DNA from 4 places in the Streptomyces sp. NPDC020917 genome. Region 1 is predicted to be linked to each of the others. Evidence: riboswitches for the same ligand, from Rfam matches in the RefSeq annotation. Region 1 holds a riboswitch; each other region holds the start of a gene.
The links. A riboswitch is a leader RNA that binds a small molecule or an ion and turns the genes downstream of it on or off. The one in region 1 is predicted to bind cyclic di-AMP.

Region 1 (7,233 bases):
CGCCACCCGCAGTGTGCCCGACCTGGTGGAGGCGGCGGTCCGGCTGGGCGTGGCGGAGCAGGCGGACGAGGCGTTCGCACGCTTCGAGCGGTGGGCGGCGCGGTCACGGCAGGACTGGGCGGCCGCGCTGGTGGCCCGCTGCCGGGCGCTGCGGGCACCGGACAGCGCGGCCGAGGAGCACTACGGGCAGGCCCTGTCCGGGCACGACCCGGAGCGCAGGGCGATGGAGTGGGCGCGCACCGCGCTGCTGTACGGCGAGTGGCTGCGGCGGGCGCGGCGCAAGAACGAGGCCCGCGGCCATCTGCAGGGCGCGCTCGAGGTGTTCGCGCGGCTCGGCACGCGGCCGTGGGCGGACCGGACGCGGGCCGAACTCGGCGCGGCCGGGGCCGCGGTGGAGGTCGCGCCGCAGACCCGCTCGGTCGCCGAGGAGGCGGGCCTGACCCCGCAGGAGGCGCAGATCGTCCGGCTGGCGGCCCAGGGCCTGTCCAACAAGGACATCGCCGCGCAGCTGTTCCTCAGCCCGCGCACCGTCGGCTACCACCTGTACAAGGCGTATCCGAAGCTCGGCGTGGTCTCGCGCGGCGAACTGACCGGGATGTTCGGCTAGTCGGGAGCGTTGCGTCCGCGGCGGGAGGCGGTGCGGACGGCGGGGCGCCCGGACAGCGGTGTGCCCGCCCGGTGGTGCAGACCGGACGGGCACGGGCGGCCGCCTGACGGCGGTCGTACGGGCGTCTGTGTCAGATGCTGACGCCGTGCGACGCGAGGTAGGCGACCGGGTCGATGTCGGAGCCGTAGTTCGGGGTGGTGCGCACCTCGAAGTGCAGGTGCGGTCCGGTGACGTTGCCGGTGGCGCCGGAGATGCCGATCTCCTGGCCCTCGGTGACGGTCTGGCCGGCCGACACCAGCGGCTGCGTCAGGTGGCCGTACAGGGTGTACTTGCCGTCGGCGTGCTTGATGATCACGTCGTTGCCGTAGGCGCCGTCGGCACCGGCGTGCACGACGGTGCCGGCCGCGACCGAGTGCACCGGGGTGCCGGACCACACCAGGAAGTCCACGCCCGTGTGGTAGCCGCTGGACCAGTTGGAGCCGGCCTGGTGGTACGGGGTGCCGATGGACGCGTTGCCGACCGGCTTGGTCCAGCCGGTGTCGGTGGTGGCGGCGGCCTTGGTGGCCGTCGTGGTGTTCGTGGTGGTCTTCGCCGCGCTCTGCTGCGCGGTGCTCTTCGCCGGAGCGGGCTTGGCAGCCGGCTTCGCGGCGGGCTTGGCGGCGGGCTGGGCAGCCGGCTTGGCCGGGTGCTTGTCGCCGGGCTTGACGCCGTGCCAGCCGTGCAGCGTCAGGTGCATGCCCGGACGGATCACGTTCGGGTCGCTGCCGATGACCTTCTTGTTCTCCTGGTACAGCCGGTGCCAGCCGCCCTTGATGTGGTGCGCGGCGGCGATCTTGGACAGGGTGTCGCCGGGGTGGACGGTGTACGTCTCGGCCTTCGCGTGGGCGCCCTTGGCGGTGTCCTTGACGTGGGCGGTCGTCGCGACGGGGGCCTTGGCCGGCGTGGCGGCCGAGGCGCCGGTCGCGGCGACCAGCGGCAGGGCGATGGCGGCGCTGCCGACGCCGGCGGCGATGCAGACGCGGGTGAGGCGGTTCAGATGGGGCTTGCGGTGCTGTCCCTTGGCGGGCATGCGGGAGTTCCTTCTCCTACGCCTGCGAGGTGAGCTGTCGGGTTCGGGCAGGAGATGCCCGGTCACTCGGGTGCGTGACTTCACCCCGAGCCGTCCGGCGTGCGCGGACGGCGGCCTACCGTGGGTCCCCCGCTCCTGCCGTGTTAGGTGCTCGACGGTTCCGGGTCCGGGCGGTGGCAGGATTCGGCGGTCCGCCCGCGGAGAGTGTGCGCGGGCACCTGGCCCGCCGGACGCGAAGCTAGAGGACCCTCCGAGCGGCGGGCAACCGGCTGCCGCGGCCCACCACCGCGCCCGCCGGGAGCCGGTGACCGATCGTCGTACGCCCGCCACCCCTGCGTGTCCGCGCGGTTGACCGTGGGTGCACCGGCACGCCGCACGCGGTGACGACATGGCGACAAATCGCCCGCATCGGAAACAGCGGGTGTTCTCCGGACATCGGACCGTGTTCCCGCCATGATGCCCGTCACATTCCACAGCGGAAGTGACCCGCCTCACTCCGAAATGCCGGAACAAGGGCGACAAATGAGGGTTTGTCCGATCGGAGTGGAATCCGGGTCAGTACGTCCCCGGCGGGCCGCCGATCCGGCCGTCCAGGGTCCGGCTGAGCCGGTAGGCGACCGGGCGGAAGCCGGTCGCCGGCCAGTGTCCGGCAGCCAGCGGGCTAGCGGAGTGCCAGCGGGCCGACATGTAGCGGTGGCCGTTGTCGTAGGCCCAGGCGAGCGCGGTCGCCAGCAGCACCCGGGAGATGCCCTCACCGCGGGCCGCGGGGTCCACGAACGCCTCCATCAGCTCCACACAGGACTCGGGCACGACCGGCCCGGGCGCCGCCGGCACCACCAGGACCATGCCGATCTCCTCGCCGCGGCGCGAGGCGATCCAGGCGCCGCAGCGGGTATCGGCCAGGGCGTCGGTGTACCGCAGCCGCAGCGCGGCGAGCCCCGCCTCGGGCTGCGGCTGGAACATCGCGGGGCCCCGCTGCCCGCGCGAGGACTCCGCGGCCATCCGGCCCACCTGGGGCAGGTCGCCGGGGCCGGCGCGCCGGATGGCGAGCCCGCCCACCCCGCGCGGCTGCCGCCCGCGGGCCTTCACCGCCATCAGGCCGTGCACCAGCTCGCGGCCGAACCCCAGCTCGGACCAGGGCGCGGTGGCCGTCTCCCCGGCCGGCACGTCGACGTAGTGGACCAGCCGCCGCTCGGCGACCAGGCGCTCGGCGACCCGGGCGTACAGCGCCCGCAGCACCTCGCTCTCCCGTCCGGCCGGCAGCGCGTGGCCGCCGTGCGGCACCAGGGCGGAGTGCGGATGGCTGCGCAGCGCTGCCGGGTTGTCGGGCGCCAGGTCGAGCGGCACCGCGGCCAGGTGCCCGATGATCGCGCCGTCCGCGTCCAGCGCCCGGCACGCCTCGAGACCGGGGGCGTTCTGCAGCTTGCCGAGGAGTTCCTCGCCGCGCACCGGGCCGTCGGCCAGCCAGGAGCGCTGCGACGGCGGGCGGCGGGCGCGGGCGAACCAGCGGTCGTACCGCTGCGCGGCCATGGGTATGTGCTCGGCGGTCAGCGGCGCGATGGCGACAGTCATGGTGCCCGGGACGCTAGCGGGGTGCGCGGCCCCACGGCAAGGCAGGACCGGCGGGCTGCCGGTGCGTTGCCCGAGTGACGTACGTGCAGCGGGAGTTCAGCCGGTCCAGGCGGGATGGCGGGGGTCGTCGGCGCGAACCAGGACATCCGCGGTCTCTTCCGGCAGCGCTTCGCGGGCGTACCGGCCGTAAGCGGGCAGCGTCCATCGCTCGGCGGCCTCGGTGCGCCGCTCCAGCGCGGCGCGGGACAGGCTGAGGTGGACGGTCAGGTCCAGCGGCAGGCCCTGGCCGAGGAGCAGCGGCCCGTCGAGCACCAGGACCCCGCCCGGCGGCAGTTCCTCGTAGCCGGCGCGGGTGGACCGGTCGGTGACCGGGTCGCGCAGCGACGGCAGCGCCCGCCCGCTGCCGCCGGGTCCCAGCGGGTCGAGCACCTCGCGGCGCAGCGCCCCGGTGTCGAGCCACAGCTGGTAGTAGGCGTCGGCGTCCTCGTGGCCGTACTCCAGGCGCAGCGAGGCCGGCCGCCAGAACCCGGCCGCGCTGACCCGAAGGGCCCGGCGGCCCAGGGCCGGCAGCGCGGCCGCCACGGCGTCGGCGAGCTCGGCGGTGCCGGCCGCGGGCGCCCCGTCGACGGCGACCCGCCACCACGGACCGGGCGGCTCCGTGCCGGCGATCCGCTCCGCGAGGGCCTCGGCCAGCCGCGGCCAGGTGATCGGGGTCAGCTGCACGGCACCCATCCTGCCGCAGCGCCCCGGCCGCACCCGCGCCAGCCCGCCCCAGCCCCCACTCCGGACCCGCCCCGCCCCTCCCGCTCCGGGCAGCCTCCGCCGCCGATCCGGGCCGTCACGGCAGCACGGCCCCTGCCGTCCGAACAGCCGGTGCGAACACCGGCGGCCCGCCGTCACCCGGCTGGGCGAAGCCGCTGCTCCACTCGCGGGTCTGCGGCGCTGCGGTCCGCACGAGGCGGCACGGCCGGGCAATGATCGCGCCGACGGCGGTTCCGCGGCGCCCGGAAGCTCACCCACCTGGTGGAAATTCGCTACAAATCACCCTAATGCCGCCGAGCAAGATCTATTACTTCTTGTGAGCCTGGAAGAACTCATGGTGACCGTCCCCATCACCCAGGAGAAGAGCCCAAATGATCCTGTCCATCTCCGGCGTCGTCCTGCTCGGCGTCGTCTGCTTCCTGTTCTTCCGCAAGGACGGCCTGAAGGTGTCGCACGGTGTCGTCTGCACACTCTTCGGCTTCTATCTCGCCGGCACCGCCATCGCGCCCAGCATCAAGGCCGGCGGCGCCAGCCTGGCCGGACTGATCGGCGGGCTCAAGATCTAGCGGTCGCCCGCTACGGCCACTCCTGCCACGACGGGTACGGGCCCGCGGCGGTCCCCCGCTCCGGGTCCGTACGTCCCCGCCTCCCCCTCCTCCCCCGCTTCCCCCGGCCTTCCGGCCCTGCGGCGCGCCCGTCCCCCGCGCGCCCCGCCGCGTCCCCGCGGACACCCCAGCACCCGAACCACCCATGGAGCACCCGTGGCCAGGCGTCCCCTTCCCGCCATCCTGACCAGCCGACCCGCGCTCGCCCGCGGCCGTGACATCGCACGCACCGCCGCCGACGGCGCGACGGACGTCCTGCACCCCGTGATCACCATCGCCCGCGGCATGCGCCGGCAGGCCGCCTGGGCCGGCGGCTGGTGGGGCCGCACCCCCAAGGACCGCCGCGCGCCCGCCCTGCTGCTGGGCGCGGCCGCCGTCGTGATCGTGGTCATGATGCCGTACGGGCCGATCCTGGGCGCGGTCGCGCTCATGGCCTCGGCCGCCTGGATGGGCCGGGACCGCTCCGCGCCGGCCGCGCCCGGCGGGCCGAACGACGCCGAGACCGGCCGCCTGCAGTCGATGTACGAGGCGCTGGTCCCCTACCTGTCCGCGTCCGGCGACCCGGCGCCCATGTACGCCCACGACGGCTCCTGGCAGAAGGCGTTCTCCTCCTACGAGTTCCAGGACGGCCGGCTGACCCACCTGCACCTGCGCTACCCGGCCTACTTCACCGACGGTGAGGCGGACTCGCGGGCGCGCGTCGAGCAGCTGCTGCACGCCAAGGCGGGGCGGGGCCGGGAGTACCGGTTCGACTGGAACGAGGAGGAGAACCACCTCACCCTCGTCGCCCTCCCGCCGCTGCCGACGGACGTCGTCGCGCAGCGGTTCGTCACCTCCCCCGGCGAGACCGTGCTGGGCTTCACCGACGCCGACTCGGTGCAGCGCACGGTCCCGGTGCTCGCGGACGGCGAGACGCGGGACGCGCCGCCGGTGGTGTGGCGCGGCGGTGCGCGGTCCACCGAACCGCACCTGCTGGCGCTCGGCCAGCCCGGCACCGGCACCACGAGCCTGCTGCGGTCGATCGCGCTGCAGGCGCTGGTGCACGGCGACGTGGTGGTGATCGACGGCGGCGGCGCCGGCGAGTACGCGTTCCTGGCCGGGCGGCCCGGGGTGCTGGCGGTCGAGGACGGACTGCTGGGCGCGTCGGCGACGCTGGAGTGGGCCGCGCACGAGACCGAGCGGCGGCTGATCGCGGTCAACCGGGCCCGGCAGGCCGGGAATCCGGTGGCCGAGGACGTCCGGCGCCCGCTGTGGATCCTGGTCGACCGGCCCACCGCGCTGACCCAGCTGGCGTCCGCTGAGGGCCGCCCCGACCCGCAGCTGCTGCTGGACGTGCCGTTGCGGCACGGCCGGACCGCCAACGTCTCGGTCGCCGTGGTCGACCAGCTCGACGCGACGGAGGGCCTCGCACCGGTGGTCATCGCCCAGACCCGGGCCCGGGTGGTGCTCGGCCACCTCGCCCCTGAGCACGTGGCCGCGGTCCTCGGCGCGCAGCAGCGGACGACGCCGGCCGCGGACGTGCCCGCGGGCCGCGGCTACGCCCGGCTCGGCACCGGGCCGGTGCTGCGGCTGCAGGTGCCGGCCACCCCCGACCCGTACGACGAGGACGCCCCGGAGGCCGAGCGGGTCGCCGTGCTCTCCCTCGTCCCCGGCCTCCAGGAAGCAAGGGACGCGCAGGACGCCGAGGACGCCGAGGACGCCGCCGGGGAGCCGGCGGACGCGGCGGCCGGCGAGCCGGGCGAGGACCCGGAGGCGGAGGCCGTGGGCCCGGTGGGGCTGCGCAAGGAGGCGGTGGTCCGCACCGTCGCCGACCTCGAACTGGGCTGACCCGCCAGGCGGATCGGCCGTCAGGCCACGAAGAGGCCGGTGCCCTCCCCCTCGGCGCCGCCGCCGGAGCGGACCAGGTCGGCGGCCTGCGCCAGCCGGGCGCCGGCCTCGGCGGCGGCCGGGCCGCTGACGGTGAACGGAATGCGCACGAACGACTCGAAGGCGCCGTCCACGCCGAACCGCGGCCCGGACGGGACGCGCACCCCCAGCCGCTCGCCGGCCACCGCCAGCCGCGACCCGGACACGTCCCCGGTCCGCACCCACATCGTCATCCCGCCGCGCGGCACGGTGAAGCCCCAGTCGGGAGTGTGCTCGCGCAGCGCCGCCGCCAGGTCGTCCCGGCACTCGCGGGCCCGCTGCCGGCGCACCGCCAGGGCCTGGTCCCAGCCGCCGCCGCGCAGCAGCCAGGCCACCGCGAGCTGGTCGACGACCGGCGAGGCGAGGTCGAGGTAGGCGCGGGCGGACACCAGGCGCCGGACCACGTCGGGGGTGGTGCGCACCCAGCCGATGCGCAGCCCGGCCCAGACCGCCTTGCTCGCCGAGCCGACCGTGATGACGGTGCCGCCGCGGTCGAAGGCGGCCATCGGCCGCACCCCCGGCTCCCCGCCCTCCAGGGTGAGTTCGGCCATCGTCTCGTCGGCGACGACCACCGTGCCTGCCGCCCGGGCGGCCTCGACCAGGGCGCGCCGCTGCTCGTCGCCGACCAGCGTGCCGGTGGGGTTGTGGTAGTCCGGCATGACGTAGGCCATCTGCGGGGCGGCGTCGCGCAGCACGCGCCGCCAGGCGTCCAT
Region 2 (7,233 bases), on a different contig from region 1:
CAGACGCTCGGCTGGATCGAGAAGTACTTCGGCAGCATTCCGGCGCACGACGGGAAGCCGGAGCCGCGGGACGGCTCGCTCCCGGACGTCATGGGCGGGCAGTTGCGCGAGGTCGTCGAGGAGGACGTCCCGTCGCGCGCGCTGATGGCCGCGTACCGGCTCCCCGCGGACGGCACCCGGGAGGGTGACGCCGCGGACCTGGCGCTGACGGTGCTGGGCGGCGGCGAGTCGTCCCGGCTGCACAACCGCCTGGTGCGGCGCGACCGCACCGCGGTGACCGCCGGCTTCGGGCTGCTGCGGCTGGCCGGCGCGCCCTCGCTGGGCTGGCTGGACATCAAGGCGTCCAGCGGCGTCGAACTGCCGGTCATCGAGGCATCGGTGGACGAGGAGCTGGCCCGGTTCGCCGAGCAGGGGCCCACCACCGAGGAGATGGAGCGGGCGCAGGCCCAGCTGGAGCGGGAGTGGCTGGACCGGCTGGCGACGGTCGGCGGGCGCGCCGACGAACTGTGCCGGTTCGCGGTGCTGTTCGGTGACCCGCAGCTGGCCCTGACCGCGGTCGACCGGGTGCTGGCGATCACCCCCGAGGAGGTCAAGGCGGTGGCCGCGGCCCGGCTGCGGCCCGACAACCGCGCGGTGCTGGTGTACGAGCCCACCGGCGGCCCGGCCGAGACCGAGGAGCAGGAGGGCGAGGAGCCGGACATCGAGGAGCAGGCCATCGTCGAGGCCGGGGACTCGGGCGCTGAGAACAAGGAGGGTGAGCTGTGAGCGACGCACGCGAGGCCGTCATGATGTTCCATCCGCAGCCAGCCGCGGGGGAGCCCAAGCCGTGGGCGTTCCCGGCGCCCGAGCGCGGGGCGCTCGGGAACGGCCTGACCCTGCTCACCAGCCACCGTCCCGGCCAGCAGGTGATCGCGGTCGAGGTGATGCTGGACGCGCCGCTGGACGCCGAGCCCGCCGGCCTCGACGGGGTCGGCACGATCATGGCCAGGGCCCTGTCCGAGGGCACCGACCAGCACACCGCCGAGGAGTTCGCGGCGGAGCTGGAGCGGTGCGGCGCCACCATGGACGCGCACGCCGACCACCCCGGCGTGCGGGTCTCCCTGGAGGTGCCCGCGCGCCGGCTGGACCGCGCGCTGACCCTGTTCGCCGAGGCGCTGCGCAGCCCGGCGTTCCCGGAGGACGAGATCAAGCGCCTGGTCGCCAACCGGCTCGACGAGATCCCGCACGAGCTGGCCAACCCGGCCCGCCGCGCGGCCATGGCCCTGTCCAAGGAGCTGTTCCCGGCCGAGCTGCGCTGCTCGCGGCCGCGGCAGGGCACCGAGGAGACGGTGCGGGCCATCGACGCCCCCGCGGTGCGCGCCTTCTACGACGCGCACGTGCGCCCGTCCACGGCCACCGCGGTGGTCGTCGGCGACCTCACCGGCATCGACCTGCCCGCGCTGCTCGACTCCACCCTCGGCCAGTGGACGGGTGGCACCGGGCAGCCGCGGCCGCGCCCCGCGATCACCTCGAACGACACCGCGCGGGTGGTGATCGTCGACCGGCCCGGTTCGGTGCAGACGCAGGTGCTGATCGGCCGCACCGGCCCGGACAAGCAGGACCCGGTGTGGGCGGCGCAGGTCCTCGGCACGTACTGCCTGGGCGGCACGCTGACCTCCCGGCTGGACCGGGTGCTGCGCGAGGAGAAGGGCTACACCTACGGCGTGCGGGCCTTCGGGCAGGTGCTGCTGTCGTCCGCCGACGGCACCGGCGCCGCGCTGCTGGCCATCAGCGGCTCGGTGGCCACCGAGGTGACTGGCCCGGCGCTCGCCGACGCCTGGCAGGTGATCCGCACCCTCGCCGAGGGCGGGCTCACCGACGACGAGCGCGACGTCGCGGTGCAGAACCTGGTCGGCGTGGCCCCGCTGCGCTACGAGACCGCCGCCGCGGTCGCCGGCACCCTGGCCGACCAGGTCGAGCAGCAGCTGCCGGACGACTTCCAGGCGCATCTGTACGCGCGGCTGGCCGCGACCGGCACCGTCGAGGCGACCGCCGCCGTGGTCAACGCCTTCCCGCTGGACCGCATGGTGGTGGTCCTGGTCGGCGACGCCGGGCAGATCGCCGAGCCGGTGCGGGAGCTGGGCATCGGCCCGGTGACCGTCGTGTCCTGACGCCCTCGTCGCGTCGTTCTCCTGAACCCCGGTGCCGCCCTGCGCGGCGCCGGGGTTCCGTGTGCCAGGAGCCGGCGCGCCCGGGGCCCGCACGTCCGGGGCGCGAAGTCCCTTGGGATTTCTGTCCTGTTGTGCCCGAATTGAGCGGCTCGCGGGCGTGTGTGGCGTGCGCTACATATCGACGGATCTGCTTGGTGTTCGCCGGACCGCCCGGATAGCGTCAACGCTCCCCGGCCCTGCAGGGTCGGGCACCGCCCGGCCGTGCCGGGCGCACATCCGCACATCGCCGAGTCCCCGTCCAGGGGAGCCGGGGACCCACCCCTCGTGTCCGCCGCCGCGCGGTCCTGAGGGAGTTCCCCCGGGGTGAATCGGGAGCCTTCGCCGTCGCCGGCCCAGGGGCGCCCGTAGGAGACCTTCCTGCTCCGAACCCGTCAGCTAACCCGGTAGGCGAGAAGGAAGGAAAGGAGCGACGCCTCCATGGCGTTCCGCGTTCGCCCCGCCCTGCGCGGGAAGCACCGGCGTCGGCGGCCCGGCCGTGCCGCCGCCACCCTGGCCGGCGTCGCCGTGATCGCCGGCGCCGGAGCGTTCGGCGCCACCGCGCTGGCCGCCCCCGACCACCATCCGCGCCCGGTCGCCGCCGCGGCCAAGAAGAACGTGCTGTCCCAGGCCACGTCGGTCACCGGCTCGCTGGCGAACAGCTTCTCCGCCCAGGCCGACGTGCAGCGTACGGTCGCCAACACCGCCCAGGAGCAGGTCCGGCAGGCCCGCGCCGAGGCCGAAGCCGCGGCCAAGGCCAAGGCGGCGGCGGAAGCGAAGGCCAAGGCGGCCGCGGCGGCCAAGGCCAAGGCGAAGGCCGCCGCGCAGGCGAAGGCCGCTGCCAAGGCCGCCGCTGCCAAGGCTGCCGCTGCCAAGGCTGCCGCTGCCAAGGCTGCCGCGGCCCAGGCTGCCGCGGCCCAGGCGGCGAAGGCCGGGGCGGTCAGCGCCGCCAAGCAGCCGGTGGCCGCCGCCACGACGGCCGCCGCAGACTCCGGCTGGACCAAGCCGGTCGACGCGTCCATCGGCACCCCGTACCACCAGGCCGGCTCCAACTGGTCCAGCGGCTACCACACCGGCGTGGACTTCCTCGTGGACTCCGGCACCCCGGTGCACGCGGTGGCCGCGGGCGTGGTCGTCTCGGCGGGCGCGGACGGCGCGTACGGCAACGACGTGATCATCAAGCACGCCGACGGCATGTACACCCTGTACGGCCACCTGACGCAGCCGCTGGTGTCCGCCGGCCAGACCGTCACCGAGGGCCAGGAGATCGGCATCTCCGGCGCCACCGGCAACGTCACCGGACCGCACCTGCACTTCGAGGTGCGCACCACCCCGGACTACGGCTCGGACGTCGACCCGATCGCGTACCTCGCCGAGCACGGTGTGACCGTCTGACGTCCCGCGTCAGGCACCCTGTACGGCCCGGCCGCCCACCGGTCGGGCCCGCCTCGAAGGCCCCGGTTCTGCCACCGGGGCCTTCGTGCGTCCCGGGCCGCCGCGGGTGCTTCCCCCGCAGCTGATCACCGCGGGCGGCCGCCCCGCCCGCCCGGAACGTGCCGCCCTGTCCGCAATAAAATCAAGAATTCGCCACCTCTTTTCCCTTTTCCGTGCGCCCTGGAATAGAGTCACGGGCATAATGCGGGGGAGGGAACGGAGTTCTGCGATGCGGAATCGGACGTGAACGGGGCGGACGGCACCGGGCGGCGTATCTCCGCCCAGGTGGTGTGCACGGCGATCCGCGACGACATCGTCGCGGGATTCTTCCCGCCCGGCAGCAGACTGACCGAGGAACTGCTCGCGCAGCGCTACGGCGTCTCGCGGGTGCCGGTGCGCGAGGCGCTGCGCACCCTGGAGTCCGAGGGGTTCGTCCGCACCCGCAGGCACGCGGGCGCGTCGGTCGCGGAGCCGACCGAGCAGGAGGCCGCGGACCTGCTGGAGATGCGCGGCCTGCTGGAGCCGCTGGGCGCCGCCCGCGCCGCCCAGCGCCGCACCGAGGCCCACCTCAAGGTGCTGCGCGGGCTGGTCCGGTTGGGCCAGGAGCGCGCGGTGCAGGGGCAGTCCGCGGATCTGACCTCGCTGAACGGCTGGTTCCACGAGACGCTCGCCCAGGCGTCCGGCAGCCCGACGCTGGCCGCGCTGCTCACCCAGCTGCGGCACAAGATCGCCTGGGTCTACGGGGACGGCTCCGTGGTGCGGGTGCGCGAGGCGTGGGACGAGCACGCGGCGATCGTGGACGCGGTGGCCCGCGGCGACGCGGAACGGGCCCGCCGGCTGGCCGCCGTCCATGTGGAACGGGCGTCGGCGGTGAGGATCCTGAAACCTCCCGTCAACGCGGTGCGGCGCCGGGCTTAACACGCACGTCGTATACAAGAACGCGGGATACCGGAAAACAGCGGTCCGCCCGGAGTTCCGGTATGAGGTCCCGTATTCGTGAAAGAGCGGGACCGGACCATCCGTGGGGGATGTTCCGGTCCCGCTGAATTCCGCTGCCCATTTCCGCGGGGCCGCCGGCGGGGGTGCTCGGAATTCCCGGCCGTTCCGGTACCCGGAGCGCGCGAAATCGTCAGACGGTCTCGGGCAGCTCGTCCAGGCCCTCGGCGACCAGCTTGGCCAGCCGGTCCAGGGCGACCTCCGCGCCCTCGGCGTTGGAGGCCAGCACGATCTCCTCGCCGCCCCGGGCGCCCAGGCCCAGGACCGCGAGCATGGACGCCGCGTTGACCGGGTTGCCGTCCGACGCCTTGGCGATGGTCACCGGGACGCCGGCGGCCGTCGCCGCGCGGACGAAGATGGACGCCGGGCGGGCGTGGAGGCCCTCCGCCCAGCCGACGTTGACGCGGCGCTCAACCATGGTGTTGCCCTTCGGATCAGTGACAGTGGTACGAAGTTGTCTAGACCAGTTAAACATGTTCCGGGCGGTGGCCGGGACCGGCGGTTCGCTGCCCCCAGCCTGCCTCCAACGCGTCGGCCGCGCGAGCAGGCCACGCCCGCTTACGCTGGGGCCATGACGGAGCAGCAGCCGCAGCCGTACCCCGTGCACTGGGAGGCGGACGTCGTGCTGCGCGACGGCGGCACCGCCCACATCCGGCCGATCGGCCCGGACGACGCCGGCCGCCTCGTCGGCTTCTACGAGAAGGTGTCGGACGAGTCGAAGTACTACCGGTTCTTCGCGCCCTACCCGCGACTGTCCGACCGCGACGTGCACCGCTTCACGCACCACGACTACGTCGACCGGGTGGGCCTGGCCGCCACCGTCGGCGGCGAGTTCATCGCCACCGTCCGCTACGACCGGATCGACGAGCACGGCCGGGCGGGCCGCGGCGGCACCCGCGCCGAGGTCGCGTTCCTGGTCCAGGACGCCCACCAGGGCCGCGGGGTGGCGTCCGCGCTGCTGGAGCACATCGCCGCGGTCGCCCGCGAGCGCGGCATCCTGCACTTCACCGCCGAAGTGCTCCCCGCCAACCGCAAGATGGTCAAGGTCTTCACCGACGCCGGCTACACCCAGCAGCGCAGCTTCGCCGACGGCGTGGTCCACCTCGACCTGGACCTGGAGCCCACCGACGAGTCGGTGCAGGTGATGCGGGCCCGCGAGCACCGCGCCGAGGCCCGCTCGGTGCAGCGGCTGCTGCGCCCGGCGTCGGTGGCCGTGGTCGGCACCGGCCGCCGGCCCGGCGGTGTCGGCCGCACCCTGCTGCGCAACATCACCGCGGGCGGCTTCACCGGCCGCCTGTACGCGGTCAACCACTCCTTCCCTGAGGGCGGCACCGACATCGACGGCGTGCCCGGGTACCGGTCGGTCGCCTCGATCGGCGAGCCGGTCGACCTCGCCGTCGTCGCGGTCCCGGCCGACCGGGTGCCCGAGGCGGTCGCCGACTGCGGCGAGGCGGGGGTGCGCGGCCTGGTGGTGGTCGCCGCCGGCTACTCCGAGAGCGGGGCGGAGGGCCGGGAGAAGCAGCGCGAGCTGGTCCGCCAGGCCCGCAGCCACGGCATGCGGGTCATCGGCCCCAACGCCTTCGGCGTGCTCAACACCGCCGACGACATCCGGCTCAACGCGTCCCTGTCGCCGGAGATGCCGCACCACGGCCGGCTCGGGCTGTTCACCCAGTCCGGGTCCATCGGCATCGCCCTGCTGTCCGGGCTGCACCGGCGCGGCGCCGGCCCGTCCTCGTTCGTCTCCGCCGGCAACCGCGCCGACGTCTCCGGCAACGACCTGCTGCAGTTCTGGCAGGACGACCCGGAGACCGAGGCGGTGCTGATGTACCTGGAGTCCTTCGGCAACCCGCGCAAGTTCACCCGGATCGCCCGCCGCATCGCCGCGAGCAAGCCGGTCGTGGTGGTCAAGGGCGCGCTGCACTCCGGCACGGTCCCGGCCGGCCACGCCGTGCCGAACACCCGGATCCCCGACTCCACCGTCTCCGCCCTCTTCCGGCAGGCCGGCGTGATCCGCGTCGACACCGTCACCGAACTGCTCGACGCCGGCCTGTTCCTGGCCCTGCAGCCGCTGCCGGCCGGCGACCGGGTGGCCGTGCTCGGCAACTCCGAGTCCATCGGCCTGCTGACCTACGACGCCGCGCTCTCCGCGGGGCTGCACCCGGCCCCGCCGCTCGACCTGACGACGGCCGCCCAGCCCGACGACTTCGCGGCGGCGCTGCGGCGGGCCCTCGCCGACCCCGGCACCGACGCGGTGGTCGTCACCGCCATCCCCCGGGTCGGCTCCGAGGACGCCGGCGACCCGGAGTCCGGCGACGACCCGGCGCTCGCCGAGGCGCTGCGCGCCGCCGCCGAGGGCGCCGGCAAGCCCGTGGTCGTGGTCCACCTCACGCTGGAGACGATGGCCGACCGGCTGGCCGCGACCGGGCAGCCGGGCGCCCGCATCCCCGCCTACTCCGCGCCCGACCGCGCCGTCCGCGCGCTGGCCGAGGCGACCGCCTACGCCGCCTGGCGGGACGCCGCCGCGGAGCCCGGCCGGATCCCGCAGTTCGAGGACGTCCAGGAGGCCGCCGCCGCCGAGGACGTCCGGCGCCTGCTGCCCCCGGCACCGGCCGCGCCG
Region 3 (7,233 bases), on a different contig from region 1:
CTCGGGCGCGCACCGGGGCAGCCGTCTGCTCGCGGCCTGCACCACCGGTGTGCTCGCGGTCGGCGCGTTCGCGCTGAGCCCCGCCGGGACCGCGTACGCCGACGCGTCGACCCCGCCGGTCGCGCTCCACACCAAGGCCCCGGCCACGCCCGGTCCCGTGCTCCACCTGCCGCAGCGGCAGCGCGCGCTGTCCACGGCGGCGGCCGCCGACGCCCTGACCACGCCCCGCTACGACGTGGACGGCGACGGCACCCAGGACTTCCTCACGCAGGAGATCGACGGCACCGTCCACCAGCTGGGCAGCGCCGCCAACGTGTGGACCTCGCTCGGCAAGAGCCCGGTCATGTACCGCGACATCCTGACGCCCGGGGACCTGACCACCGCGATCGACGGCCCCGAGGTGCTGTCGCTGACCACCACCGGCCACCTGTCCCTGTGGAACCACACCGCGTTCCCCACCGGCTCCCCGACGTGGACCGGCAACGGCTGGCAGATCTACAACAAGGTCGTCGCGGTCGGCGACATCGACGGCAACGGCTTCGGCGACCTGCTCGCCCGCACCCCGTCCGGCGACCTCTACCTGTACAAGGGAACGGGCAGCGCCACCGCGCCGTTCGGCGCCCGGGTCCAGGTCGGCCACGGCTACGGCATCTACGACCAGTTGATCGGCGCCGGCGACATCACCGCGAGCGGCCACGAGACGCTGGTCGCCCGCGACCTCAACGGCGACCTGTGGATGTACCTCCTCGACGGGACCGCCGCCAACCCGGTGGCCGCCCGCGTGAAGATCGGCAACGGCTGGAACACCTACAACCAGCTCATCGGCGTCGGCGACGAACAGGGCCGGATCGGCGGCCTCTTCGGCCGCGCGCAGAACGGCGACCTGTACTCCTACCAGGGCACCGGAACGGGCACCGGCACCGGCACCCTGACGGCGCGGGCCCAGATCAGCAAGGGCTGGAACAGCCAACTGGTCGTCGGCCAGGGCAGCGTGCCGCTGTGGGGGAAGAACGACCTGTTCGGCCAGACCCCCGGCGGCAACCTCTATTACTACTACGGCACGCTCACCGGCGGCCTCAGCGCGCGGGTCCAGGTCGGTGTCAACGGCGACTTCAAGGGCTCCAAGCTGCTCACCTCGGTGTCGCTGTCCCAGCAGGACGAGGAGCCGCTGCTGGAGATCTACAACGGCGTCCTCTACAACGACACCCAGGGCTTCGAGACCGTGAAGAGCTCCGGATGGGGCGTCTACAACACGGTGTTCGGCCCCGGTGACCTGAACAACGACGGCAACGCCGACCTCCTCGCCCGGGACACCGGCGGGGTCATGTGGCTGCTGACCGGCAAGGGCAACGGGTCGTTCTACGGCCGGGTCAAGGTCGGTGCGGGCTGGGGCGAGTACAACGCCCTCACCGGTGCCGGCGACATCAACGGCGACGGCTACCCCGACATCGTGGCCCGCGCCGGCAACGGCCACCTGTACCTGTACCTGGGCACCGGCGACAGCAAGGCGCCGTTCAAGGGCCGGATCGACGTCGGCGCCGGGTGGAACACCTACACCAGGCTCGCCGCACCCGGCGACCTCGACGGCGACGGGCGTGCGGACCTGGTCGGCGCGACCTCCGACGGCCGGCTGTTCCGGTACAGCGCCACCGGGCACATCGGCACCATCACGTACAAGACCCGCGTGCTGATCGGCACCGCCGGCTGGAACTCCTACAGCGCGATCTTCTGACAGCGCTGACCCGCGCTGACCCGCGCTGACCCGCGCACACCGGCTCACGCCGGCCGGGTCGCCCCCGCGAACGGCATCTGCGAGATGGGGGCGATCCGGACCGGTGCGCCGGGGTGCGGGGCGTGGATCATCTCGCCGTTGCCGATGTAGAGGCCCACGTGCGAGACGCCGGAGTAGAAGAACACCAGGTCGCCGGGGCGCAGTTCGGACTCCGGCACCCGGGCGCCCGCGTTGATCTGGGTGTAGGTGGTGCGCGGCAGGGACACCCCCGCCGCCTTCCACGCCGCCTGGGTCAGGCCCGAGCAGTCGTACGCGTTCGGCCCGGTGGCGCCCCAGACGTAGGGCAGGCCCAGCGCGCGGTACGCGAACGCCACCGCCTCGGCGGCGCGCGCCGAGGGGGCGCCCGCGGTCGCCGACAGCGGCGGGCGGAGCGTGGAGCGGTTCGCGGCCGCCTGGCCGGCCGGGCCGTCCGAGGCGCCGACGGCCGCCCGGTCGGCCGGGCTGAGCTGCGCGAGCAGCGCCTGCGCCTCGGCCAAGGTGCGCTGCACGGTCTGTTTGCGGGCCGCCAGCCGGGACTGCGCCGCCCGCAGGGCGTCCACCCGGCCGGCGGCCTCGGCCCGGGTCTGCTCGATGTCCCGCTGCTGGGCGGCCAGCCGGGCCAGCGCCGAGGCCTGCCGGTTCCCCAACTGGTCGAGCATCCCGGCCTGTTCCAGATACGTCCCGGGCGCGGAGCTGAGCGCGAGCTGCAGCGTCGGGTCGAGCGACCCGGCGCGGTACTGCGCCGCCGCGACCGTCCCGAGCGCGTCCCGCGTCGCGTTGAGCGCGGCGGTCTTGCGGGCCAGCTCGTCCTGCAGCCCGCCGAGTGCGGCCTGGGCGTCGTCCGCCTGCTGCTTCGCGCCGTTGTACTGCTCGGTCGCCTGCTCGGCCTGCTGGTACAGCGCCTCGACCCTGGCCTTGGCCTCGGCCGGTGTGGGCCGGGGCTGTGCGTAGCCGGTCTCGCCGAACAGCGACACCGAGGCGGCGGAGGCGAGCGCCAGGGTGCAGGCGGCGCGGGAGACGGTGACGCGGGATCGGGGCGGGCGACTGTGTGAGGCCACGGCGGCCGTCACTCTCCTTCCGGGGGTGGGTCCGGCGGCGCCTGCACGGGGGAACAGGGCGCCGCCGGACCTCGGCGGGGGCAGCCGCCACCGGACGGACGACAGTGCGCCGCCGGCGGGGGATCGGCCACCTGTCGAGCGACGCTAAACCTCACCGGGGGCGGCGCGGGTCCGGTGGACCGGGACTGGTGCCCTTCCGGTCGGGGCCGACCGGAACCGACCGGCGTTCGACGGGTGACATGCCCGCTTGGGTACCCGCACTGACCGATGCGCGGGGAAGGCCACCCCTCCCGCCGGGGGGTGCTAAGGGCGTCGCTAGGGTCGCGCCCATGGACACTCTCATCAATGTTCTAGTCGGCCTGCACATCCTGGGCATCGCCGCACTGCTGGGCGGGTTCCTCACCCAGCTGAAGGTGATGGGCAACGGCACCGCCGCGGTCCGCTTCGTCCCGGGCATGCTCTACGGCGCCGCCACCATGCTCGTGACCGGCGTGACCATGGTCGCCCTGCTGAACGCCGACGACCGCCACGTGGACAACGCCAAGATCGGCGTCAAGCTGGCGGTGCTGGTGGTGATCCTCGGCCTGGTCTACGTCAAGCGCGACGAGGAACGCCTCGACCGGGCGACGTTCGGCGCGGTGGGGGTGCTGACCGCGCTCAACATCTTCATCGCGGTGCTCTGGACGTAGGCCCGCGCCCGAACACGCGTGACGTCCGGACGGAGCACTCCCGTCCGGACGTCACGCGTTTCGCTGGGACTCAGGCCACCCGGCGGGCCGCGGCGAACGGCATCCAGCTCATGGGCGCGATCTCGACGACCGCGCCGGTGTGCGGGGCGTGCACGATCTGCCCGTTGCCGAGGTAGATCCCGACGTGGGAGATGCCCGAGTAGAAGAACACCAGGTCGCCCGGCTGCAGATCGGCCTGGGAGACGGCGACGCCGTCCTTGACCTGGTCCCAGGTGGTCCGGCCGATGCTGACGCCCGCCGCGCGGTAGGCGGCCTGGGTGAGCCCGGAGCAGTCGTAGGCGTTGGGGCCGGTGCCACCGGACACGTACGGCTTGCCGCGCTGCGAGAGCGCGAACTGGATGGCGGCGGCGGCCCGTCCGGTCGCCGGCCCGCTGTACGTGTAGTGCTTCGTCGCGGACGACGTCGAGGGGGTCATCGCGGCGAGCTTGGCGCGCTGCGCGGCGTTGAGGCTGTTGAGCAGCTTCTGCGCCGCGGCGAGCTTCGTCTGCAGGTTCTTCTTCTCCGTCGCCAGAGCGCTCTGCGCGGAGGTCAGCTGGTTCAGGCTCGACGTGGCCTGCGCCCGCTGGATGTTCGCCTGCTCCTCCTGGACCTTGAAGGTCTGGAGGGCCTGCTCCTGCGTGGTGGAGAGCCGGTCCATCATGTGCGACTGCTGGAGGAACTGCTCCGGGTTGTCGGAGAGCAGCAGCTGCGTCGTCTGGTCGAGGCCGCCGTCGCGGTACTGCGCGGTGGCGAACTGGCCCAGGACCCGGCGGGTCTCGTTCATCTGCTGGGTCTTCTGCGCGACCTGCTCCAGGAGCTGGTTGGCCTTGGCGCGCTGCGCCGAGGTCTTCTCCTTGGCCTGGTCGTACTGCTGGGTGGCCACCTCGGCCTGCTGGTTGAGCGTGTCGATCTGCTTCTTCACCTCGGCGATCGAGGGTTTGGCAGGCGCCGCGTTCGCGGTCTCGCTCATCAGGGTGACCGACGCCAGTGCCGCTGCGGTGACCCCGACCGCCGCGCGGGGGGCGGCTGAGGCGAGTATCCGGGTACGCGGCTTGCGGTGCGACGCCACAGCAGGCGACTCCTTCCGTGGACCGCCGACCGGGTTAGCTGACGGGTTCGGGCTGGGAAGGCTGCCCTACTGGACGGACGCTTGTCGCGTCTGTCCGGATTCACCCCAATGTGACTGTGGGTCCCCGGTTCCGGCCGCCGGCCGGATTAGGCGGAGGTGGCGTGCTGCCGGCACTTGCACCGGCGGGAAGCAGGCCACCTAGCGGGCTACGGTAATCAACTCTCGCGAGTCTTGGGAAGTTTGGATCGCAATGTGACCGAAATCGCTTTGTGATCTTACGGTTGGTGACGGTGGTTCAGGGGGTCAATACGGGCGAACGGCACCGTAGAAGGGCATTTCCGTGATCGGCGCGATCTTGACGACGGTGCCCGTGTGCGGAGCGTGAATCATCTCGCCGTTGCCGATGTACATGCCGACGTGGCTGATGTCGCTGTAGAAGAAGATCAGGTCGCCCGGCTGCAGGTTCGTCTCCGAGACCCGGGTGCCGACGTTCACCTGGTCCCAGGTGGTGCGCGGCAGGGTGATGCCGGCCGCCTTGTAGGCCGCCTGCGTCAGGCCCGAGCAGTCGAACGAGTCGGGACCGGTGGCGCCCCACACGTAGGGCTTGCCGATCTGCTTGCGGGCGAAGGCGATCGCCTGGTCGGCCACCGAGGAGTTGGCGGGCGTCGACGGCGGCGTCGTGGTCGTCGTCGACGTGCTCTTCTTCGCGGCGGCCGCCTTGGCCGCCGCCTCGGCAGCGGCCTTCTGCTTGGCCACCAGTGCCGCCGCCTTCCGGCGGGCCTCCTCCTCCTGCTTGGCGGCCAGCGCCGCCAGCCGCGCCTTCTCCTGTGCGGTCAGGCTGTTGAGGAGGTGCTGGGCCTGGCTCAGCTTGGTCTGCACGTCCTGCTTGGCGGTCTTGAGCTTGGCCTGCTGCGCGGTGAGCGACGCCAGGCTCTTGGCCGCCTCGATGCGCTGCTGGGTCGCGGCGGCCTGCTCCACCCGGAACGAGTCGACCGCCGCCTTCTGGCGCTGCGCGAGCACGTCGGTCAGGTGCAGCTGGTCGACGAGGTCCTCAGGGCTGCCGGACAGCATGTAGCGGGTGGTGGTCTCGTCACCGCCGGAGCGGTACTGCGCGGCCGCGTACAGGCCGAGCTGGCGGCGCGCGTCGTTGAGCGTCTGGGTCTTCTGCGCCACCTGCTCCAGCAGCTTGTTGACCTTGACGTTCTGCTGGTCGACCTGCTCCTTGGTGCCGTTGTACTTCTCGGTGGCGACCTCGGCCTGGTGCATCAGGGAGTCGACCTTCGCCTTGACCTCGGCGATGGAGGGCTGCGGCGGCGGGGTGGCGTTCGCCGTCTCGCTCAGCAGGGTCACGGTGGCCAGGGCGGCAGTGGTGATACCCACTGCCGCCCGTGGTCCCGAGGCGCTGAGTAGCGCGGTTCTGGCCTTACGGTGCGTCGCCATGGCGGGCGGACTCCTCTCGGACGCGGACCGGTGGGGCTGGTGCGGGAACGTAGCCGAGGCCCGGCGTTGCTGGGAAGGCCGATGTCCGATAAGGCCCGATACCTTTTCGTAATCTTTTGCCAGACCCGGTGCGTCGTCACCGAGCGTGGTAGGAAGGACACACCTGTGCGAGTCCTTCGGCCGGGGGAACCGGGTGAACCGGGACGGACTGTCGGCGCGGCGTCCTAGACTCAGGAGGCGATGAGCAGCCTCTTTGACGACAGCTTCCTGGCCGGTCTCGACGCGGCCCACGGCCCGGCCGACGACGGCCCGCCCCCGCCGCCGGAGGGGGAGCACGACGAACCCGACTCCCTGCCGGACGGCCTGTTCGGCGACCGGTTCGACGGCCCGCCGCCGATCCGCGACGCCCACTACCGCGACGGCGCCGCCCGCCCGGCCGCCGACCCCGCGCAGCTGCTGGAGGGCCTCAACGAGCAGCAGCGCGCCGCCGTGGGGCACTCCGGCGGGCCGCTGCTCATCGTGGCCGGCGCCGGCTCCGGCAAGACCCGGGTGCTCACCCACCGCATCGCGCACCTCCTCTACGCCCGGCACGTCCACCCCGGCTCCATCCTGGCGATCACCTTCACCAACAAGGCCGCCGGCGAGATGAAGGAGCGGGTGGAGCAGCTCGTCGGGCCGCGCGCCGGCGCGATGTGGGTGTCGACGTTCCACAGCGCGTGCGTGCGCATCCTGCGCCGCGAGTCCAAGAAGCTGGGCTTCACCTCGTCCTTCTCGATCTACGACGCGGCCGACTCCAAGCGGCTGATGGCCCTGGTCTGCCAGCGCGACCTCGACCTGGACCCCAAGCAGTTCCCGCCGAAGTCGTTCAGCGCGAAGATCTCCAACCTCAAGAACGAGCTGATCGACGAGGAGACCTTCGCCGCCCAGGCGGAGACCCCGTTCGACCGCAAGCTCGCCGAGGCGTACGCCCTCTACCAGTCGCGGCTGCGCGAGGCCAACGCCCTGGACTTCGACGACATCATCATGACCACGGTCAACCTGCTGCAGGCGTTCCCGGACGTCGCCGAGCACTACCGGCGGCGCTTCCGGCACGTCCTGGTCGACGAGTACCAGGACACCAACCACGCGCAGTACATGCTGGTCCGCGAGCTGGTCGGCACCGAGGCG
Region 4 (7,233 bases), on a different contig from region 1:
AGGGTCTCGTCACCGAGCGGGTTGACGCCGCGGCCCACGGCCAGCGCGTGGCCGGCCAGCACGTGCAGGCACTTGACCCGGTCGGGCATGCCGCCGGCGCTGGGGAAGCCCTGCAGCACCTCGATGGCGTCCCGGCGCGCGATGTAGTCCTCGTGCGCGGCCCGGTAGGCGGCGGCCAGGTCCTCGTCCTCGGCGAGCCGGGCGGTCATCCGCTTCATCACGCCGTCCGCCTCCAGCGTGCCGATCGCGGAGGCCGCGCGCGGGCACGTCAGGTAGTACAGCGTCGGGAAGGGCGTGCCGTCCTCCAGCCGCGGCTGGGTCTCCACCACGTCGGGGTTGCCGCACGGGCAGCGGTGCGCGATCGCCCGCAGCCCGCGCGGCGGGCGCCCCAACTGCGCGTGGACGGCCGCGACGTCGGCCTCGGTGGGCGGCGTCTCGGCCGGCGGCAGGGGCGGTTGCGTGGCCGGGGGCGGGGTCGGGGTGTGGTCCTCGGAGCTGTTCATGAGAGGTTCTGGAGCCTTCTGCCTCGGCGCGAGGCATGTCGGATGCGCGGACGCGTCGGCGCCGGCGTGCCGGCGGCTCCGCGCCCCGGGCGGGTGCAGGTCAGTGGGGGCGGGAGGCGGCGGACGCGTCGGCCCGGTCCACACCGTTCCACAGGTTGTCGTACCACGGGCGGTGCGCGGCGGCCTCGCTCGTGGCGCGGTGCTCGGCGGCCGGGTCGCCGGCGGCCGGCGGCCCGCCCGCGACCTGGTAGCCGGTCTCACCGGGCATCACGTAGTGGAGGTGCTCGCGGGCCTGGGCGCGGACGTAGTCCGGGTCCTGCCAGCGGGCCTTCTCCTGGCGCAGCTGCTCGACCTTCTTCTGCGCCTCCTGCGCCTGGCGGCGCTGGTCGGCGATGTCGGAGCGCTGGGAGACGTACTGCCGCATGGGGTAGGCCAGGGCCACCACCAGGGCGCACAGCACCAGGGCGAGCAGAGCGGCCCGGCCGGTGAGCCTGCTGCGCCGCACCGGGCGCCTGGCCGCGGCCCGGTACACCCGGGCCTGCGCCTCCTGGCCGATGGCCTTCAGCCGGGCCGCGGTGGAGAACCGGTCCGCCCCCACGAGTCACTCCCCTCGTCACCGTCACGCGTACGTCCCCGCCCACGGTACGGGACCGGGTGCGGGGACGTACGGAGCGGCGGGGGACGGCACGGACCGCGCCTCCCCGGGCGGGACCGGCCCGGCTCCCGCGGTGGGTCAGCCCTTGAAGCGCGGGAACGCGCTGCGGCCGGCGTAGACCGCGGCGTCGTCCAGGATCTCCTCGATGCGCAGCAGCTGGTTGTACTTGGCGACGCGCTCGGAGCGGGCCGGGGCGCCGGTCTTGATCTGGCCGCAGTTCACGGCGACGGCCAGGTCGGCGATGGTGACGTCCTCGGTCTCGCCGGAGCGGTGCGACATCATGCACTTGTAGCCGTTGCGCTGGGCCAGCTCGACGGCGTCCAGCGTCTCGGTGAGCGAGCCGATCTGGTTGACCTTCACCAGCAGCGCGTTGGCGGTGTTGTTGTCGATGCCCTTCTGCAGGCGCTCGGGGTTGGTGACGAACAGGTCGTCGCCGACGAGCTGCACCTTCGCGCCGAGCTTGTCGGTGATGGTCTTCCAGCCGTCCCAGTCGTCCTCGAACAGCGGGTCCTCGATGGAGACCAGCGGGTACGCGTCCACCAGCTCCGCGTAGTACTCGGTCATCTCGGCGGCGGTGCGCTGCTTGCCCTCGAACGCGTAGGCGCCGTCCTTGTAGAACTCGGAGGCGGCCACGTCCAGCGCGAGCGCGACGTCCTGGCCCGGGGTGTAGCCGGCGAGCTTGATGGCCTCCAGGATGAGGTCCAGGGCCTCGCGGTTGGAGCCGAGGTTCGGCGCGAAGCCGCCCTCGTCGCCCAGGCCGGTGGACAGGCCGCGGGACTTCAGCACGCCCTTGAGGGTGTGGTAGACCTCGGCGCCCCAGCGCACGGCCTCGGAGAAGGACTCCGCGCCGATCGGCGCGATCATGAACTCCTGGATGTCGACGTTGGAGTCCGCGTGCGAGCCGCCGTTGAGGATGTTCATCATCGGGACCGGCAGGACGTGCGCGTTCGGGCCGCCCAGGTAGCGGAAGAGCGGCAGGTCGGACGCCTCGGAGGCGGCGTGCGCGACGGCCAGCGAGACGCCCAGGATGGCGTTGGCGCCCAGCGACGACTTGTCCGGGGTGGCGTCCAGGTCGAACATCGCCTGGTCGATCAGCCGCTGCTCGGTGGCGTCGTAGCCGACCAGCTCCGGGCCGATCTGCTCGATCACGGCGAGGACGGCCTTCTCGACGCCCTTGCCCTGGTACCGGTTCTTGTCGCCGTCACGGAGTTCGAGGGCCTCGAAGGCGCCGGTGGAGGCGCCGGACGGGACGGCCGCACGCCCGGTGCTGCCGTCGTCGAGGCCGACCTCGACCTCGACGGTGGGGTTGCCTCGCGAGTCGAGGATTTCCCGGGCTACGACGACGTCGATGGACGGCACGTTGTCTCCTTCAGAGAGCTGAGATGTCTTCTCGCCTTTTTTCGGGACGAGCCTAACCGCCCGGGGGCCGTGGACCGGCGGTCGGCCCGTCCCCTGAGACGGGTGTCGGCCGCCCGGGCGACACGCCGCGACGCGGCGGACCCCGCCCGGGCACGTCTGGGGGGAGTGCGTGCCGGGGCGGGGTCGCGGATGGGTTGCGGCGCCGTCGTCGCGTCAGCGCAGCGTCAGGTGCTGACCCGGGTAGATCAGGTTCGCGTCCTTGACGGTGTCCTTGTTCAGCTCGAACAGCTTGTGCCAGCCGCCGGCCACGTGGTGCGCCTCGGCGATCTTCGACAGGGTGTCGCCGTGGCGGACCACGTAGCTGCCGTGGCCCTTGGCGTAGTGCTTCCACGACGTGGCCGAGTGGGACGAGGCGGTGTGGCTGCTCGAAGAGCTGTAGGAGCTGGAGGAGCTGCTGGAGCTGCTCGACGAGCTGCTGCTGGAGCTGGCCGGAGTGGAGGTCGAGCTCGAGGAGCTGGACGAGCCGCCGGGGTTGATGTCGGGGGACGGGCCGCCCGCGGTCAGGCCGCCCGCGGAGGCGCAGGACCACGCGGACGGGCCCTGCAGGGCGAGGAGCTTCTCGGCCACGGCTATCTGCTGGTCCTTGGTGGCCAGGTCGGCGCGCTGCGCGTACTGCAGACCGCCGGCCGCCGCCCAGCTGGACTGCGAGAACTGCAGGCCGCCGTAGTAGCCGTTGCCGGTGTTGATGGCCCAGTTGCCGCCGGACTCGCACTGGGCGACCGCGTCCCAGGTGGCGACCGAAGCGGCCGAGGAGGAGGTGGCGCCGATCAGCGGAACGGCGATCGCGGTGCCGGCGACGCCGGCGACGGAGGCGAGACGCACGAGCGTCTTGGCGGAGGGACGACGGTGCTTACCCATGGAGAATTCCTCACCGACGCCTGCGAGGTCAGCTGTCGGGTTCGGACGTGAGTTGCCCGGCCGGGCCGCGTCGGCGGCGTGGAGATCGGCTTCACCCCGAGCCGGACGCGGTGTCGTACGCCCTCGCAGCGGGTTGCTGTCCGGTGCTGCGCGGCGTACGTCTGCCGGTCCGGCGGAAGACTTTGGGTCCCCCGCTCCTGCCTACGGCGCTCTCGCGTCGACTGTTCCCGTCGGCCGGCGGCAGGACTCGGCGTTCCGTTCCGGCGGGGCTCGCTGTGGCGAGCGAGAAGACGGTAAGCACACCCCCGTGAGGAGTTCAAACATTCCGATTTCGGACACCAACTGCGGGCGCATACCCGGCGAGTGGGGTAAACCGCAGGTCACGAGGGTGGATCTCAGCGCTCTGCGAGCGGGCGGTCACAGCGACCGGCGAGACCCTTGTCACATCCGAGACGCCCGCCGGAAAGCGGTTCGTCCGTTTTGTCGACCGGCCGCCATGACCCTTGATTTCAGCCGATGTTGAGGATCTGTCCGGGTTTGATGAGGTTCGGGTCGACGCCGATCACCTGGTGGTTGGTGTCGTAGAGCGCGTGCCAGCCGCCGTCGACCTGATGGTCCCGGGCGATCGAGGAGAGCGTGTCCCCGAGATCGACCGTGTACCTGCTCACATCTGAAGTGCCCGACTTGTCGCCCTTGTTGGCGTTACCCGGGGTAGTCGAGTCCGTCCTGCCGGAAGTGCCCGAATCGTCCTTGCCGGTGATCGAGTACAGCTCGGTCCGGCTCGCCTGGTCCGCGGCCGCCAGCTGCTCGTCGGTCGGGCTGTACGGCTTGGCGTGGCGCCCGCCGCCGGTGCTCGGAGCCGAGGGCGTGGTGGCGCCGTCGGACGGCGTACCGGAGCCGCTCGGGGCACCCGAGTCGCCCGGGGCGCCGGTCGACGGGTCCTCACCGGGCGAGGTCGCCAGCGGCCCCCCGGGGTCGGTGTTCGAGCCGCCGGTCACCCAGCCGTGGGAATCTGATGATCCGTCCGATCCGCCCTGATCATCCGAATTGCCCGACTCGTCCGAGCCGGTCGACGGCGTGGTCGCGCTCGCGGACGGCGTGCCGGAGATGCCGGGCAGGATGCCGGTCGGCACCGGCACGTCCGGCAGGGTGGGCAGGGGCACGCCGGGCAGCGTCGGCGTGGCCGACGGGGTGCCGGGGTCCACCTCGGGCGTGCCCTGGTCCTTGAACAGCCCGGTGTTCTTCTCGCAGCCCGGCCACGCGCCGGGTCCCAGGTCCGCGAGGATCTTCTCGGCCACCGTGATCTGCTGGGCACGGGACGCGAGGTCCGGGCGCGACGCGTACGCGTCGCCGCCGTACTGGTCCCAGGTGGCCTGGGTGATCGCCAGGCCGCCGTAGAAGCCGTTGCCGGTGTTCGCACTCCACAGGCCGCCGGTCTCGCAGACCGCGACCTTGTCCCAGGTGCCGTTGTCCGCGGCCTGGGCGACGGACGCCCCCAGCAGCGGGATCGCGATGCCGGCACCTGTCGCGGCCGCGGTCGCGACGGTCACGACGGCGGCCGGGGTGGGCCGGGGGCGTCGGTGCCTGCCGTTGCCGGACGAGAGCATGCGGTACGCCTTTCGTTTGGCCGTACGCGCCCGGCGCGGGCATCCGCCGTGAGGGCGGCGGTGCGGCCACCCGGCGGCTGCCCGTTCCTGTGGGGCGGGCGCGTGGCGCGAGCCGTGGATGCCTCGCGCTGACCGCAGAACGTAGCGGTGATGGCCAACGGATCACAAGCCGATGTAGCGGGCATCACGTCATGGTCACGGACCTGACAGATCGTCACTTTCCTTTGCCCGTACGGGTTCCGGCTGCGGGGTGAAGGCCACCGGCAGGGTGCGAAGTCCGCGCATGATCAGGCCGCCCCGCCACCGGAGTTCGCCGGGTTCGGCGGCAAGCCGCAGATCGGGCAGCCGGGTCAGCAGCGCGGCCAGCGCGGTCCTCGCCTCCAGCCGGGCGAGCGGCGCGCCGAGGCAGTAGTGGATGCCGTGCCCGTATCCCAGGTGCGGGTTGTCCCGGCGCGCCAGGTCCACGGTGTCCGGCGCGGCGAAGCGGTCCGGGTCGCGGTCGGCCGCGGCGAGCACGACCAGCACCGGGTCGCCCGCCGCCACCGGCTGCCCGCCGATGGCCAGCGGTCCGGTCGCGTACCGCCACGTCGCGAGTTCCACCGGGCCGTCGAAGCGCAGCAGCTCCTCGACGGCGGTCTCCAGCAGGGCGGTCTCGCCGCGCGCCAGCGACTCCTGGAGGGCCGCACGCTGCACCGGGTGCCGCAGCAGGGTGTGCATCCCGTTCCCGATGAGGTTGACGGTCGTCTCGAAACCGGCGAACAGCAGGATGAAGGCCATGGCGGCGGCCTCGTTCTCCGTCAGGTGCTCGCCGTGGTCACTGGCCCGGATCAGGCCGGAGATCAGGTCGTCGCCCAGGTCGCCGCGCTTGCGGTGGATCAGCTCCACCAGGTAGGCGCGCATCCGCTTGACCGAGCGGGCGACACCGCCGCGCGGGCCGCCGCCGTGACGGATCATCATCCCGGCCCAGTCGCGGAAGTCGTCCTGGTCCTCGGCCGGCACGCCCAGCAGGTCGCAGATCGCGTAGATCGGCAGCGGGAACGCGAACTCGTGGATCAGGTCCGCGCTCCCCTCGGCGGCGAAGCCGTCGATGAAGCGGTCGGTCAGCTCCGCCACCCGCGGCGCGAACTGCGCCACCCGGCGCGGGGTGAACGCCTTGGACACCAGACGCCGCAGCCGGGTGTGGTCGGGCGGGTCGATGTTCAGCAGATGCGTCATCAGGTCCGCGCTGCGCTCCCCCGGGATGCCGGTCTTCCCGCGCGACCCGGCCTCGTCGGCGTGGTGGACCGGGTTCTTGCTGAGCCGCGGGTCGGCCAGCGCCTCCCGTGCGTCGGCGTAACGCGTCACCAGCCAGGCGTCCACCCCGCTGGGCAGCCGGGTCCACCGCACCGGCGCGTGCTCGCGCAGATAGGCGTACGCCGGGTAGGGGTCGGTGGCGAACTGCCAGGAGAACAGCTCAGGCACGGCGGCGGGGGTGCCGGCCGGTCCGCTGCCAGGAGGGCCGGCCGGTCCGCCGCCGGGATTTCCGCCGGAAGTGCCGCTGTCCGCGGGGAGGGAGCCGGGGTCGTTCACCCCTCGACGGTATCGGCCGCGGGCCCGGTGCCGGCGGCGGCCACCGCGGCGGCCAGCGCGTCCCGGCTCAGGCGGTCCGCCTGCCGTGTCGTCTCGGGGAGGCGGTAGGCGGGCGCCAGCGCCAGCACCTGCGCGCAGGCCGTGGGCAGGTCGACGAGGTGGCCGGTGGAGACGTAGACGGGCTTGACCCCGTCCTGGGTGCGCAGCACCCGGCCGACCGTCTCGCCGGCGTCCACCAGGTCGGCGTGGGAGCCGCGCGCCCCGGCCAGGGCCGCGGGGTCGTGGCTGCCGACGAACGGGGTCTTGGCGACGCCGGCCGTGGGCAGCCCGGTGAGCACGCCGAGATGGCAGGCCAGCCCGAAGCGGCGCGGGTGCGCCAGGCCGTGCCCGTCGCACAGCAGCAGCTCGGGAGTGGTCCGCAGCGCGCGCAACGCCTCGACCAGGACCGGGAGCTCGCGGTACGCGAAGAGGCCCGGGACGTAGGGGAAGGTGCTGGTGGCGGTGGCCGTCGCGCGCTCGACGACCCCGAGGGTCGCGGTGTCGATCACCACGACCGCGGCCGCGACCAGGTCGCCGGTGCCGCGGCCGTCGCCGGCGTAGGCGACGTCGAGCCCGGCGACCA

Region 2: it holds a riboswitch for cyclic di-AMP, as region 1 does, so the genes downstream of both, ACH4TG_RS21265 (M23 family metallopeptidase) here and ACH4TG_RS37355 (peptidoglycan DD-metalloendopeptidase family protein) in region 1, are expected to answer to the same signal.
Region 3: it holds a riboswitch for cyclic di-AMP, as region 1 does, so the genes downstream of both, ACH4TG_RS38275 (NlpC/P60 family protein) here and ACH4TG_RS37355 (peptidoglycan DD-metalloendopeptidase family protein) in region 1, are expected to answer to the same signal.
Region 4: it holds a riboswitch for cyclic di-AMP, as region 1 does, so the genes downstream of both, ACH4TG_RS20065 (transglycosylase family protein) here and ACH4TG_RS37355 (peptidoglycan DD-metalloendopeptidase family protein) in region 1, are expected to answer to the same signal.

The regions. Positions count from the first base shown of each region.
Region 1 covers NZ_JBIRRR010000027.1:99,771-107,003, forward strand. Annotated here, with positions in the region: gene ACH4TG_RS37350 (AAA family ATPase) at 1-607, shown strand, start outside; gene ACH4TG_RS37355 (peptidoglycan DD-metalloendopeptidase family protein) at 738-1,676, opposite strand; cyclic di-AMP (ydaO/yuaA leader) riboswitch at 1,681-1,836, opposite strand; gene ACH4TG_RS37360 (GNAT family N-acetyltransferase) at 2,232-3,248, opposite strand; gene ACH4TG_RS37365 (uridine kinase) at 3,345-3,971, opposite strand; gene ACH4TG_RS37370 (hypothetical protein) at 4,382-4,576, shown strand; gene ACH4TG_RS37375 (hypothetical protein) at 4,772-6,442, shown strand; gene ACH4TG_RS37380 (PLP-dependent aminotransferase family protein) at 6,463-7,233, opposite strand, start outside.
Region 2 covers NZ_JBIRRR010000009.1:193,684-200,916, reverse strand. Annotated here, with positions in the region: gene ACH4TG_RS21275 (M16 family metallopeptidase) at 1-765, shown strand, start outside; gene ACH4TG_RS21270 (M16 family metallopeptidase) at 786-2,150, shown strand; cyclic di-AMP (ydaO/yuaA leader) riboswitch at 2,425-2,614, shown strand; gene ACH4TG_RS21265 (M23 family metallopeptidase) at 2,628-3,581, shown strand; gene ACH4TG_RS21260 (GntR family transcriptional regulator) at 3,864-4,538, shown strand; gene ACH4TG_RS21255 (HPr family phosphocarrier protein) at 4,750-5,034, opposite strand; gene ACH4TG_RS21250 (GNAT family N-acetyltransferase) at 5,188-7,233, shown strand, end outside.
Region 3 covers NZ_JBIRRR010000029.1:69,919-77,151, forward strand. Annotated here, with positions in the region: gene ACH4TG_RS38260 (FG-GAP repeat domain-containing protein) at 1-1,732, shown strand, start outside; gene ACH4TG_RS38265 (NlpC/P60 family protein) at 1,777-2,829, opposite strand; gene ACH4TG_RS38270 (hypothetical protein) at 3,159-3,518, shown strand; gene ACH4TG_RS38275 (NlpC/P60 family protein) at 3,589-4,626, opposite strand; cyclic di-AMP (ydaO/yuaA leader) riboswitch at 4,634-4,789, opposite strand; gene ACH4TG_RS38280 (NlpC/P60 family protein) at 4,930-6,066, opposite strand; gene pcrA (DNA helicase PcrA) at 6,307-7,233, shown strand, end outside.
Region 4 covers NZ_JBIRRR010000008.1:283,317-290,549, reverse strand. Annotated here, with positions in the region: gene ACH4TG_RS20080 (DUF501 domain-containing protein) at 1-503, opposite strand, end outside; gene ACH4TG_RS20075 (septum formation initiator family protein) at 604-1,101, opposite strand; gene eno (phosphopyruvate hydratase) at 1,237-2,517, opposite strand; gene ACH4TG_RS20065 (transglycosylase family protein) at 2,731-3,435, opposite strand; cyclic di-AMP (ydaO/yuaA leader) riboswitch at 3,438-3,591, opposite strand; gene ACH4TG_RS20060 (transglycosylase family protein) at 3,945-5,042, opposite strand; gene ACH4TG_RS20055 (cytochrome P450) at 5,238-6,611, opposite strand; gene ACH4TG_RS20050 (endonuclease V) at 6,608-7,233, opposite strand, start outside.